2 regions of the Nocardioides ochotonae genome follow, and region 2 is predicted to be linked to the other one. Evidence: riboswitches for the same ligand, from Rfam matches in the RefSeq annotation. Region 2 holds a riboswitch; the other holds the start of a gene.
What was found. A riboswitch is a leader RNA that binds a small molecule or an ion and turns the genes downstream of it on or off. The one in region 2 is predicted to bind cobalamin.
Positions count from the first base shown of each region.

Region 1: it holds a riboswitch for cobalamin, as region 2 does, so the genes downstream of both, HBO46_RS11575 (hypothetical protein) here and HBO46_RS05760 (prenyltransferase/squalene oxidase repeat-containing protein) in region 2, are expected to answer to the same signal.

Region 1 covers NZ_CP061769.1:2,385,954-2,391,442, forward strand. Annotated here, with positions in the region: gene HBO46_RS11570 (hypothetical protein) at 1-1,221, opposite strand, end outside; cobalamin riboswitch at 1,291-1,403, opposite strand; cobalamin riboswitch at 1,492-1,624, shown strand; gene HBO46_RS11575 (hypothetical protein) at 1,716-2,771, shown strand; gene HBO46_RS11580 (hypothetical protein) at 2,979-3,170, opposite strand; gene HBO46_RS11585 (DUF1269 domain-containing protein) at 3,313-3,810, opposite strand; gene HBO46_RS11590 (thiamine pyrophosphate-requiring protein) at 3,930-5,489, opposite strand, start outside.
Region 2 covers NZ_CP061769.1:1,178,856-1,184,344, forward strand. Annotated here, with positions in the region: rRNA gene HBO46_RS05745 (23S ribosomal RNA) at 1-1,295, shown strand, start outside; rRNA gene rrf (5S ribosomal RNA) at 1,464-1,580, shown strand; gene HBO46_RS05755 (terpene cyclase/mutase family protein) at 1,653-2,981, shown strand; cobalamin riboswitch at 3,055-3,176, shown strand; gene HBO46_RS05760 (prenyltransferase/squalene oxidase repeat-containing protein) at 3,256-4,890, shown strand; gene HBO46_RS05765 (hypothetical protein) at 4,899-5,489, shown strand, end outside.

The DNA.
Region 1 (5,489 bases), 1.2 Mb from region 2:
CGGGCCGGAGGCACCCGCAGACGGCGGAGCGCTGGGACGGGCGGACGCCTGGGCGCCGGGCCCGGCGGACCCTTGGGCGCCGGGCTGGGCGGACTGTGGCGCAGTCGGCTGGCCAGTCGGGCTGGCGGCGGGTGCCGCGGGCGTCGGGGTGCCCGGCGCGACCGGGGGCACCGGAGCGGTGCTCGGCGCGGGCGACGCCGGCCCGGCGGGGCCTGCGGGCTGAGAGGTGGACGGCGTGGCCGGCGCCTCGGGGCCACCGGGGCCACCGGAGCCACCGGGTGCCGCGGGTGCGTCGGGCACGCCGGGCGCGAGGCCGGGGTCGAACTGGGCGCCGCGGTCCTCCGCCTCGCCATGCTCGGAGGGGACCACCGTCCACTGCGCGTAGGCCGGGTCGCTGATCGGGCGGTCCTGGCCGCCGCCGAAGTTGAGGTGGTGGTTGATCCGGAACTGGTAGCGCCGGCCGGGGGTCAGGGTGGCGGGCACCGTGTAGTGCAGGTGCGCGATCTCCCCGGAGGTGTTGCTCAGCCGGGTGGCCCGGTCGAACCCGTGCCCGGGGACCGCCACCCACTCGCCCGCGTCGTCGAGGTACTCGACCCAGTAGCCGACCCCCATGACGTGGCCGACGACGTGCAGGTCGAGCTCGACGCCAGCCGGCTTGTGCTCGGCGTACCCGTCCCCGAGCAGCTTGGGGGTGCGTCCGCCGAACTGCACCACCTGCCCCAGGCGGGAGCGCAGGTCGATCGAGGTGTCGTCGGCGAGACCGACGAAGCCCCAGCCACCGGGCACGTCCGAGGTGGTGCGCGGCACCAGCTTCACGTGGTCGAGGCGGCCGTACCCGGGGCGCGACTCCCGGGTCCTCCCGCCCAGCTGCGCGCCGCTGGGGACCAGGCCCGTGATGGCGCCGTCGGAGTTGAACTCGATCGCATAGAACTGCAGCGCCACGTCGACGCCGGGATTGCCGACCACGTCGGTGGCGAGGATCTGGTCGTACGCCGCCAGGGTGCTCTGGGTGGTGATCCGGCACGGCTCGGCGAACCCGTCGCACAGCCGGTGCTGGGTGGGCTCCCCGGCCTGGGCCACCCCGACGGTGGCCGTGACCGAGGTGACGGCGACCGCGGCGAGCAGCAGGCTCGCGAGCGGCGCGCCGAGCGGCGCGCCGAGCGGACGGCGGTGCGTCGGCATACGCCCGGAGGACGCCGGGCAGGCGGGACGGCGAGGCATCGGGCCCTTCCTGGGTACGGCAAGGCAGGGTGGCCCGATCGACCTCCGTGCCCGCGCTTGTGCGACGACGGGTGACGGTCATGGCCCAGGAGTTCCCGACTTGCTGGTCTCGCCAGCTCACGGTTGCGCAACAGCGCCGGATTCACACCGGCTTCCTCGCTCAGGGCCACGTTCAACTCAGTGACGAGCGGATCGTGGCACACCCGTCCGAGGGCCCACGACAGCACCCCCACCCCGCCGGTCCGCGGTGACGCAGCCCACGCGATGGCGATTTCCGGGGCGCCGGCAGGCGTGCGCTAACGTCCGGTCCCGGTACGTCGAAGGGGAAGCCGGTGCGAATCCGGCGCTGACCCGCAACCGTGACAGGCCCCGGTGAGACCCGGTCCTGAAGTCGGAGCACCTTCCGCGTCACCGTGACCAATCCACGCTGTCGAGGACTGCAGCAGGTCGCCGGCATCGCCGTCGGCTCCCCCTGCGCCGGGACCGGAGAAACCATGAAGACCCGAGGCGCGGTGCTGGCGAGTGCCGGCACTCTCCTGATCACCGCACTGACCACCGGGGCGGCCCCCGCCCACGCCGCCGACTGGCGCACCGGATGGTGCGTCGAGGACGAGGGCCTGAGCGTCGTCGTCGACTTCGGCGCCTCCACCGCCGCCACGGTCCCCACCGAGGGCTGGCTCGTGCGCTGTCTCGTCGGCGGCGAGATCCAGGCGGACGGCCGGGGCACCCGCGTGGCCGCCCTGCGGGCCGTCGGCCTCGGCGTCGAGGCGGACCGCGGCGGGTACGTCACCGCCATCGACGGGGTGGAGGAGTTCGACCCCGACGGCTGGTGGTTCTTCTCGGGCGCCACCGTCGGCGGGCCGTGGGACACCGCCTACCACGACATCGTCAGCGACGGCCCGAACCTCAACAAGGCCCTCGGCGCCCGGCTCGTCGGCGACGACTGGGTCAACGTCCCCCGCCCCGCCCCGCAGTTCGGCCAGCCCGAGCCCGACCCCGAGCCGAAGCCGGACCCGGCGGTCGCTGGCTCCACGCCGCTGGTCACCGGCCGCGCCCAGGTCGGCGTACGGCTCACCGCGGACGCGGGGTCCTGGAGCGCCGGCGCCTCGCTGGGCTACCAGTGGCTGCGCGGCAACCAGCCCATCGTCGGCGCCACCCGCGCCAGCCACGTCGTCACCGCCGCCGACCGCGGGAGGCGCCTGCGTGTGCGCGTCAGCGGCACGCTCGCCGGCTACACCACGACCGTGCTCGTCTCAGCACCGACGGCGTCCGTCGCCGCAGGAACCCTCACGAGCGCCAGGCCGAAGATCACCGGACGGGTCAAGGTCGGCCAGCGGCTCCAGGCCAAGCCCGGCGCCTGGGGCCCCGGCACGGTGCGGTTCACCTATCGCTGGCTGCGCAACGGCAAGCCCCTCGCCGCCACCGCCCGGAACTACCGGCTGCGTCCGGCGGACCGCGGCACGAGGATCACGGTGCGCGTGACGGGCAGGAAGGCGGGGTACGTCGCGGTCACGCGGGCGTCGGCGAAGTCGGTGCGCGTCAAGGGGTAGCGCACACCTGGTCGCTGCATCCGCGACGACGCCTCGTCCTCGAGGCCCCGAGCCCGCGGGCGCGCGTCCGGGAGCGGGCTCACGACGTCTCGCATCGCCTGGTCCGGCGGAGCTCCGTCCTGGTGGCATCGGCTTCCACAGAATCGCCGCAGGGATGCCGAACGGCGACCTCCGCTTCGCCCGGCACGTAGGCCGACCCACGCCCCGCTAGCGTCGGAGGTCCGGGTCGAGCGGGCGCGCGAGGGGCTCGGGGTGGGCGCGGCACCACCTGGCGACCGCGTGTTCCAAGCGGTCCCAGGCCTGCTCGTCGAGCACCGGGCTCGTGGCGTGCCCGACCGCCTCCAGACCTGCGAGCAGACCGAGCTCCTGTGCGGTGAACAGCGCAGGGTCGAGCAGCACAGAGCGCGCGCACGCCAAGTCCCCCGCAACAGCCCACGGTCGTCGCTCATGGCGTCACCCCAGGGGCCCTCGACGCACCGGTGACCCCCCGGCCAGCTGTTCGGCCGGGCGGCCGGCCCGCCGGGGGCCGACCGCCGAACCGTCACTCCTCGGTGAAGACCTTGCGCAGCGCGGCCTCCTGATCCGAGGAGAGGTTGGTGAACAGCAGCTGTGCCGGCTTGTGCCCGGCGAAGGCCTCGTGCACCTTGTCCACGACGGCGTCGGAGGTCATGACGAACAACGCGGAGGTGCCAGGTGTGACCTGGTCGCGCACCTGGGCGATGAAGTCGTCGTCGATCCCCACGTCGGTCAGCGAACCGGCGAGCGCCCCGGTGGCCGCACCCACCGCCGCGCCGAGCAGCGGGACGAAGAAGATCAGCCCGAACAACATCCCCCAGAAGGCCCCACCGAGCGCCCCGATGCCGGTCATGTCGTTGCTCTGGTGGGTCTTGGGCCGCTTCTTCCCCTCCTCCCACGACACGGTGGCGGAGTCGAGGACGTTCACGACGTTCGCCCGTGCGAGCTCGGCGAGCGTGGCGGCGGCCTCGTCGGCGCCTCGGGGGTCATCGAACTTCCACACGGTCAAGGTGGGCTGGGCCATCGCTGGGCTCCTCGCTTGAGCGGGCTCGGCGACCGGTGGGCCGACGAGAGGTGCTCTTCCACCGTGCGGCTCGGCCGGCTGGCGATCCTCACCCGTTCAGGTGGATCGAGGCTCCGCCCTCAGCGCTCCTCCTGGGCGGCCTGCTCCTCGAGCAGCGCCCGGGCGTGCCCGCTGTCCTCCTCCTGGTCCAGCCCGCGGCGGAAGCTGTCGAGCTTCTCCCGACCACCGGGGAACGGCGGCAGCAGCGGTACATCGCGGTCGACGAGCGCCTCGATGACCACCGGGCGGTCCGCGGCGAGCGCCCGCTCCCACGCGGCGTCCACGTCCTCGGGCCGGTCGAGCAGGATGCCGGTCAGTCCGAGTAGCTCGGCGTACCGCGCATAGGGGAAGGCGGGGAGCGTCTGGCTGGCGTCGTAGCGCGGGTCGCCCTCGGTCTCGCGCTGCTCCCAGGTGACCTCGGCGAGGTCGCCGTTGTGCAGGACCAGCACGACGAACCGCGGGTCCGCCCAGTCGCGCCACCGGTGCGCGACGGTGACGAGCTCGGCGATGCCGTTCATCTGCATCGCGCCGTCGCCGACCAGTGCGACCAGCGGCCGGTCCGGGGCGGCGAGCTTGGCCGCCAGCCCGTAGGGCAGCCCGGATCCCATCGAGGCCAGCGTCGAGGACAGGTGCGCGGGCACGCCGGGCGGGAGCCGCAGGTGTCGGGCGTACCAGTAGACCACCGAGCCGACGTCCACGCTGACCAGCGCGTCACCGGGCAGGTGGGAGGACAGCGTGCGTACGACGAGCTCCGGGCTGAGCGGGTCCGCGGCCTGCTCGGCCCGCTCCTGCGCCAGCGTGTGCCAGCGCTCGACCTCGGCCTCGACCTGGCGGCGCCACGTCGTGTCGCGCCGCTCCTCGAGCAGCGGCAGCAGCGCACGCAGCGTCTCCGCGGTGTCGCCCACCAGCCCGACCTCGACCGGGTAGCGGTTGCCGAGGTGGCGTCCGTCGATGTCGATCTGCACGGCGCGCGCCTGTCCGGGCGCGGGGTAGAACTCGGTCCACGGGTCGTTGCTGCCGACGATCAGCAGCGTGTCGCACTGGTCGTAGAGCCACCCCGAGGCGGTGGTGCCGAGGTGGCCCATCACCCCGCAGCTGTACGGCAGGGACTCATCCCAGTGCGGCTTGCCCAGCAGGCTGGTGCTCACCCCGGCGCCGAGCCGCTCGGCGACCTCCGCGACCAGGTCACCTGCGTCGCGCGCCCCCTGGCCGACCAGCAGCGCCACCCGCTCCCCCGCGTTGAGCACCGCCGCGGCCTCGGCGAGGTCGTCGTCGGTGGGCAGCACCCGCGGCGGGCGCCACTGGGGAGCGGTCGGCACCACGCCGTGCTCGTGCGGCGGCACCACCGGAGCGGGCGCCACCTGCACATCGTGCGGGAGCACCACGACGCACGGCGACCGGGTCGCCAGCGCCGTGCGGAACGCCCGGTCGAGGACCATCGCGGCCTGCTCGGGCGCCAGCACCGCCTGCACGTACTGAGCCGCGACGTCCTTGAAGAGCCCGGTGAGGTCGATCTCCTGCTGGTACTCCGCCCCGAGCGCGGTGGTCGGCTGCTGGCCGACGATCGCGACGAGCGGATGGTGGTCGAGCTTGGCGTCGTAAAGCCCGTTGAGCAGGTGCACCGCGCCCGGGCCCTGGGT
Region 2 (5,489 bases):
TACCCCAAACCGACTCAGGTGATCAGGTAGAGAATACCAAGGCGATCGAGCGAACCACGGTTAAGGAACTCGGCAAAATGCCCCCGTAACTTCGGGAGAAGGGGGGCCCGGATCGTGTACCCACTTGCTGGGGAAGCGTGAAGGGCCGCAGAGACCAGGCCCAAGCGACTGTTTACTAAAAACACAGGTCCGTGCTAAGTCGTAAGACGATGTATACGGACTGACTCCTGCCCGGTGCTGGAAGGTTAAGGGGACCGGTTAGATCGCAAGATCGAAGCTGAGAACTTAAGCCCCAGTAAACGGCGGTGGTAACTATAACCATCCTAAGGTAGCGAAATTCCTTGTCGGGTAAGTTCCGACCTGCACGAATGGAGTAACGACTTGGGCGCTGTCTCAACCGTGGACTCGGCGAAATTGCACTACGAGTAAAGATGCTCGTTACGCGCGGCAGGACGGAAAGACCCCGGGACCTTTACTATAGTTTGGTATTGGTGTTTGGTTCGGCTTGTGTAGGATAGGTGGGAGACTGTGAAGTGGCCACGCCAGTGGTTGTGGAGTCATCGTTGAAATACCACTCTGGTCGTACTAGATGTCTAACCTAGGTCCGTAATCCGGATCAGGGACAGTGCCTGATGGGTAGTTTAACTGGGGCGGTTGCCTCCTAAAATGTAACGGAGGCGCTCAAAGGTTCCCTCAGCCTGGTTGGCAATCAGGTGTTGAGTGTAAGTGCACAAGGGAGCTTGACTGTGAGACAGACATGTCGAGCAGGGACGAAAGTCGGAACTAGTGATCCGGCGTCGGCATGTGGAAGCGGCGTCGCTCAACGGATAAAAGGTACCCCGGGGATAACAGGCTGATCTTCCCCAAGAGTCCATATCGACGGGATGGTTTGGCACCTCGATGTCGGCTCGTCGCATCCTGGGGCTGGAGCAGGTCCCAAGGGTTGGGCTGTTCGCCCATTAAAGCGGCACGCGAGCTGGGTTTAGAACGTCGTGAGACAGTTCGGTCCCTATCCGCCGCGCGCGCAGGAAACTTGAGAAAGGCTGTCCCTAGTACGAGAGGACCGGGATGGACGAACCTCTGGTGTGCCAGTTGTCCCGCCAGGGGCACGGCTGGTTGGCTACGTTCGGAAGTGATAACCGCTGAATGCATCTAAGCGGGAAGCACGTTTCAAGATGAGGTTTCCCACCCGGTTAACGGGGTAAGGCCCCCAGCAGAACACTGGGTTGATAGGCCGGAGGTGTACAGCAGCAATGCCTAGCCGACCGGTACTAATAGGCCGAGGGCTTGTCTTACACTCACTTTACTGAAACTATCAAGACGACCGCGCAATTGATCGCGTCCACGATCCAACACAACACCCACATGGCACAAACATGTGAATAGTGGCTTGGCTCCCCAGACACACACCCCCGAAACCTCACGGTTTTGTGGCCGGTGTTGATGGGTGGAGTCGATAGAGTTACGGCGGCCATAGCGAAAGGGAAACACCCGGTCCCATCCCGAACCCGGAAGTTAAGCCTTTCAGCGCCGATGGTACTGCAACCGAGAGGTTGTGGGAGAGTAGGACGCCGCCGGACAATCATTCACAGAACGGGTCGCACCCCACGGGGTGCGACCCGTTCTGCTATTTCATCGTAGAATTCGAGGCGATGTCCCCACACCGTGATCAGCCCCGTCGCCAGTCCCTTCCTCGCCGGCTCGTGCCGCTCGCCCTGGGCGGCGTGCTCGCGCTGAGCGCCTGCGCTGGCGGGTCCGAGGACACCTCACCGTCCCCGACGCCCGAGCGTGCGACGGCTCCGGCCGCGGGTGCCGCCCACTGGCTGTCCACCGAGCTCGAGGACGGCCTGTTCGTCGGCGAGTACGGCCCCGACTACGGCCTCACCATCGATGCCGCCCTCGGGCTGGCCGAGGTACCGGGCCAGGACGACGTGGTGCAGGAGGTCGCCGACGCCGTGGGTGCGGCCGTCGAGAGCTACACGACCGGCGTCGACTTCGGCAGCCCGGACACCTACGCCGGCTCGGTGGCGAAGGTCGCGGTGCTCGCCGAGGCGAGCGGGGGAGACCCGCGCGACGTCGACGGCACCGACGTGTTGGCCCGGCTCGAGGAGCTCGTCGCCGACCGGGGCGCGGTGGCCGGGCGTCTTGCCGACGACGTCCAGGACCCGAAGGGCTCCGACTACGCCAACGCGATCGGCCAGACCTACGCGGTGCGTGCGCTGTCCGGTGCCGGCTCCCCGGCGGCGGCGGCGGCCGCGGACTACCTCATCGCCCAGCAGTGCGAGCCGGGTTGGTTCCGGCTCTACTTCGCCGACCCCGACGCCCCGCAGGGCTGCGGGGAGGGTCCGCGTCGTCTGGACGAGCCCGACACCGACGTGACCGCGCTGGCCGTGCTGGCCCTGCATGACGTGCCGGGCGAGGCCGCGAGCGCGGCCGTCGATGCGGCCGTCGACTGGCTGGTCGCGACCCAGGACGCCGATGGCGGCTTCGGCGGCGCCACCGGCACGGAGGGGCTCAACGCGAACAGCACGGGGCTCGCCGGTCTCGCCCTCGAGCGCGCCGGCCGCACCGAGGAGGCAGCACGTGCCGCGTCCTGGGTGGCGGCTCGTCAGGTGACGGAGCCCAGCTGTGGCCCGAACCGGCAGCCCACGGGCGCGGTCGCCTACTCCGCCGACGCCGCGCCGGGGGCGCTTCGCGACCCGGTGGTCCGCGACCAGTGGCGGCGCGCGACCTCACAAGCGGCACCGCTGCTCCAGCTGGTCGGCGATCCGGTCACGGCGCTCGACGTCGAGGTCGCCGACGACGTGCTGAGCATCGATGGGCTCGGCGAGGGCGAGCAGGCCTGTCTCACGGGCCCCAGCGGGTACGCCGAGGAGCTGGTCGGCACCGGTGACGCGCTCGAGGTCCCGCTCGTGGGCGCGGACCCGGCCGGGCTGGAGATCCGCACGCTCACCGGCACCACCCCGGTCGACGCCGGCTGAGCAGCCGTGGAGCACCTCACATCGGGTATCGCCGGCGCGCGAGTCGGCACCCGGGTGGGGTATGTTCCGCAGACACATCCATATGCCCGTGGTGGGGAAAGCCGGTCCAAGTCCGGCGCTGACCCGCAACCGTAGGTCGTGGCTGCACCCGCAGCCACGACGAGCCGGAGCACCCGCCACGACGCATCCTGATCACAACGCTGTCGTGGAAAGCAGCGGTGGTCACCGCCCGTTGCTGGGCAGTGCCCCCCGCTGTGTGCAGCGGGAAGGAACCATGAGCACCTCCCTCGTGCGCCGTAGCGGCGTACTGGCTCTCCTCTCAGCCCTCGTGGCCGGCGGTCTGTCGGCCACCAGCCCGACGCCCGTCCTGGCGGCGCCTACACCGACCGGGACGGCCGCGTCCCCGTCCGGCCCGGCGGACGCCGGCGCCCGGTGGCTCACCGGCCAGCTCACCCGCGGTCTGGTCGAGGGCGAGTGGGGGGCCGACCACGGCCTCTCCATCGACGTCGCGCTGGCGCTGGAGGCCGTGGGTTCGGACACCGGCGTGCAGCAGGTGGCCGACGCCCTGGCGGCCTCGCTCGACGCCTACGTCACCGGTGAGGCGTTCGGCGACACCGGCAGCAGCTATGCCGGCGCCACCGCCAAGGCCGCCGTCCTCGCCCTGGCCGCGGAGCGCGATCCGCGCGCCTTCGGCGGACGCGACCTGATCGCCGCCCTCGAGCAGGTCACCACCGATTCCGGCCCGGCCGCCGGCCGGATCGTGGACCGCAGCACGTACGGCGACTACGCCAACACCCTCGGCCAGGCCTACGCGGTCCGCGCGCTCGACGCCGCGGGGAGCAGCGAGGCCGCTGCCGCGACGTCCTACCTGCTCGACCAGCAGTGCGCCGCGGGGTTCTTCCGCCTCGACCTCGGCGCCGTCGAGGCGACCGAGCAGACCTGCGACGGCGCCCCGGACGCCGACCCCGACACCGACGTCACCGCGCTGGCGGTGCTCTCGCTGCTGCCGCAGGCCGACAGCGACGAGGTGAAGCCGCACCTCACGGCCGCCCTTGACTGGCTGCGGAGCACCCAGCGCCGCGACGGCTCGTTCGGCGGCGGCGTGGCCACCGAGGCCGCCAACGCCAACAGCACCGGCCTCGCCGGCTGGGCGCTCGGGGAGGCAGGTCGCACCCAGGCCGCCGCCCGCGCCGCGGTCTGGGTCCGCGGCCTGCAGCTCGCCCACGCGGGCACCTGCACGCCGTACCGGCGCAGCGACCTCGGCGCGATCGCCTACGACGCCGCGGGCCTCGACACCGTGACGGCGTCCGGGGTCGCTGAGCTGCGCGACCAGGTGCGCCGCGCGAGCGCCCAGGCGCTGCCGGTGCTCCGCTGGGCGCCTGGACGCGTCGACGCACTTCCTGTCCCGCCCATGGCCCCTCCACGGTTCCACCGCGCCGGCACGCGCGTGTCGCTGCGGCTCGGGCCCCTGGCCCCCGGCGAGCCGGTCTGCGTCACGATGGCCGGCGATCGGCGCCAGGTCCGGGCCGACCACACCGGTGCCGCAACCGCGCTGATCAAGCTCCCGGCGCGCACCGCGACGTACGCCGTGCGCGCGGTCGCGCCCTCGGGGGCGCTCACACCGTTCCCGGCCCGCGTGCGCGCGCTCGCGGCGACCACCCCGGTGGTCGAGGTGAGGGCCCGCCCCACCCGCGGCCGGACCGTCCAGGTGCGGGTGCGCGGCCTGGCCGCCCGTGAGCCGGCGGTGCTCCGCTTCCGCGGCACGGTCGTCGCCCGCGGCACCAGCAATGCGTCGGGTCGCTGGACCCCGAAGTTCCGCGTCACCGGCAAGGCGGGGCTGGCCAGGCTCGTGGTCCGCGGTGCCTTCGCCGACCGCACCCGCTCGGTCACCGTCCGGGTGATGCAGTGATCACCCGGATGCGCGCCGCGGCGGCAATGCTGGCCGGGCTGCTCTGCCTGGCTGGGCTCACGACCGCACCTCCGGCCGCCGCCGCGACCTGCACCGACGGTCGCGGCGTGAGCGTGGTCGTCGACTTCGGCGCCCTCGGCGGCGGGGTCCAGCAGATCTGCGACGCCGACGGCGGGGGCAAGAAGGCCACCGCGATCTTCGCCGACAGCGGGGTCGATCTCACCTACGCCCAGCGCTCGGCGGGCTTCGTGTGCCGTGTCGAGGGCGTGCCGGCGAGTGACCCGTGCGTCAACACCTCTCCGGCGGACGCCTACTGGGGCCTGTGGTGGTCCGACGGGGAGACCGGGACATGGGTCTACGCCTCGCTCGGGACCTCGTCGCTGACCGTGCCCGCCGGCGGCTCGGTCGGCTTCGCCTGGAACAGCGGCACCCGCACCCCGCCCGGCGTGACGCCTCCGGTGGCGGCTCCCGCCGCACCGAGCAGCCCGCGGCCGACCCCGGCGCCCGGCAACCAAGGCTCCGGGCAGGGCTCCGCCACCCAGGGCTCCGGCGCTCAGGGCGGCGGCGACCAGGGCGGCGCCGCGGGTGCCGCGCAGCCC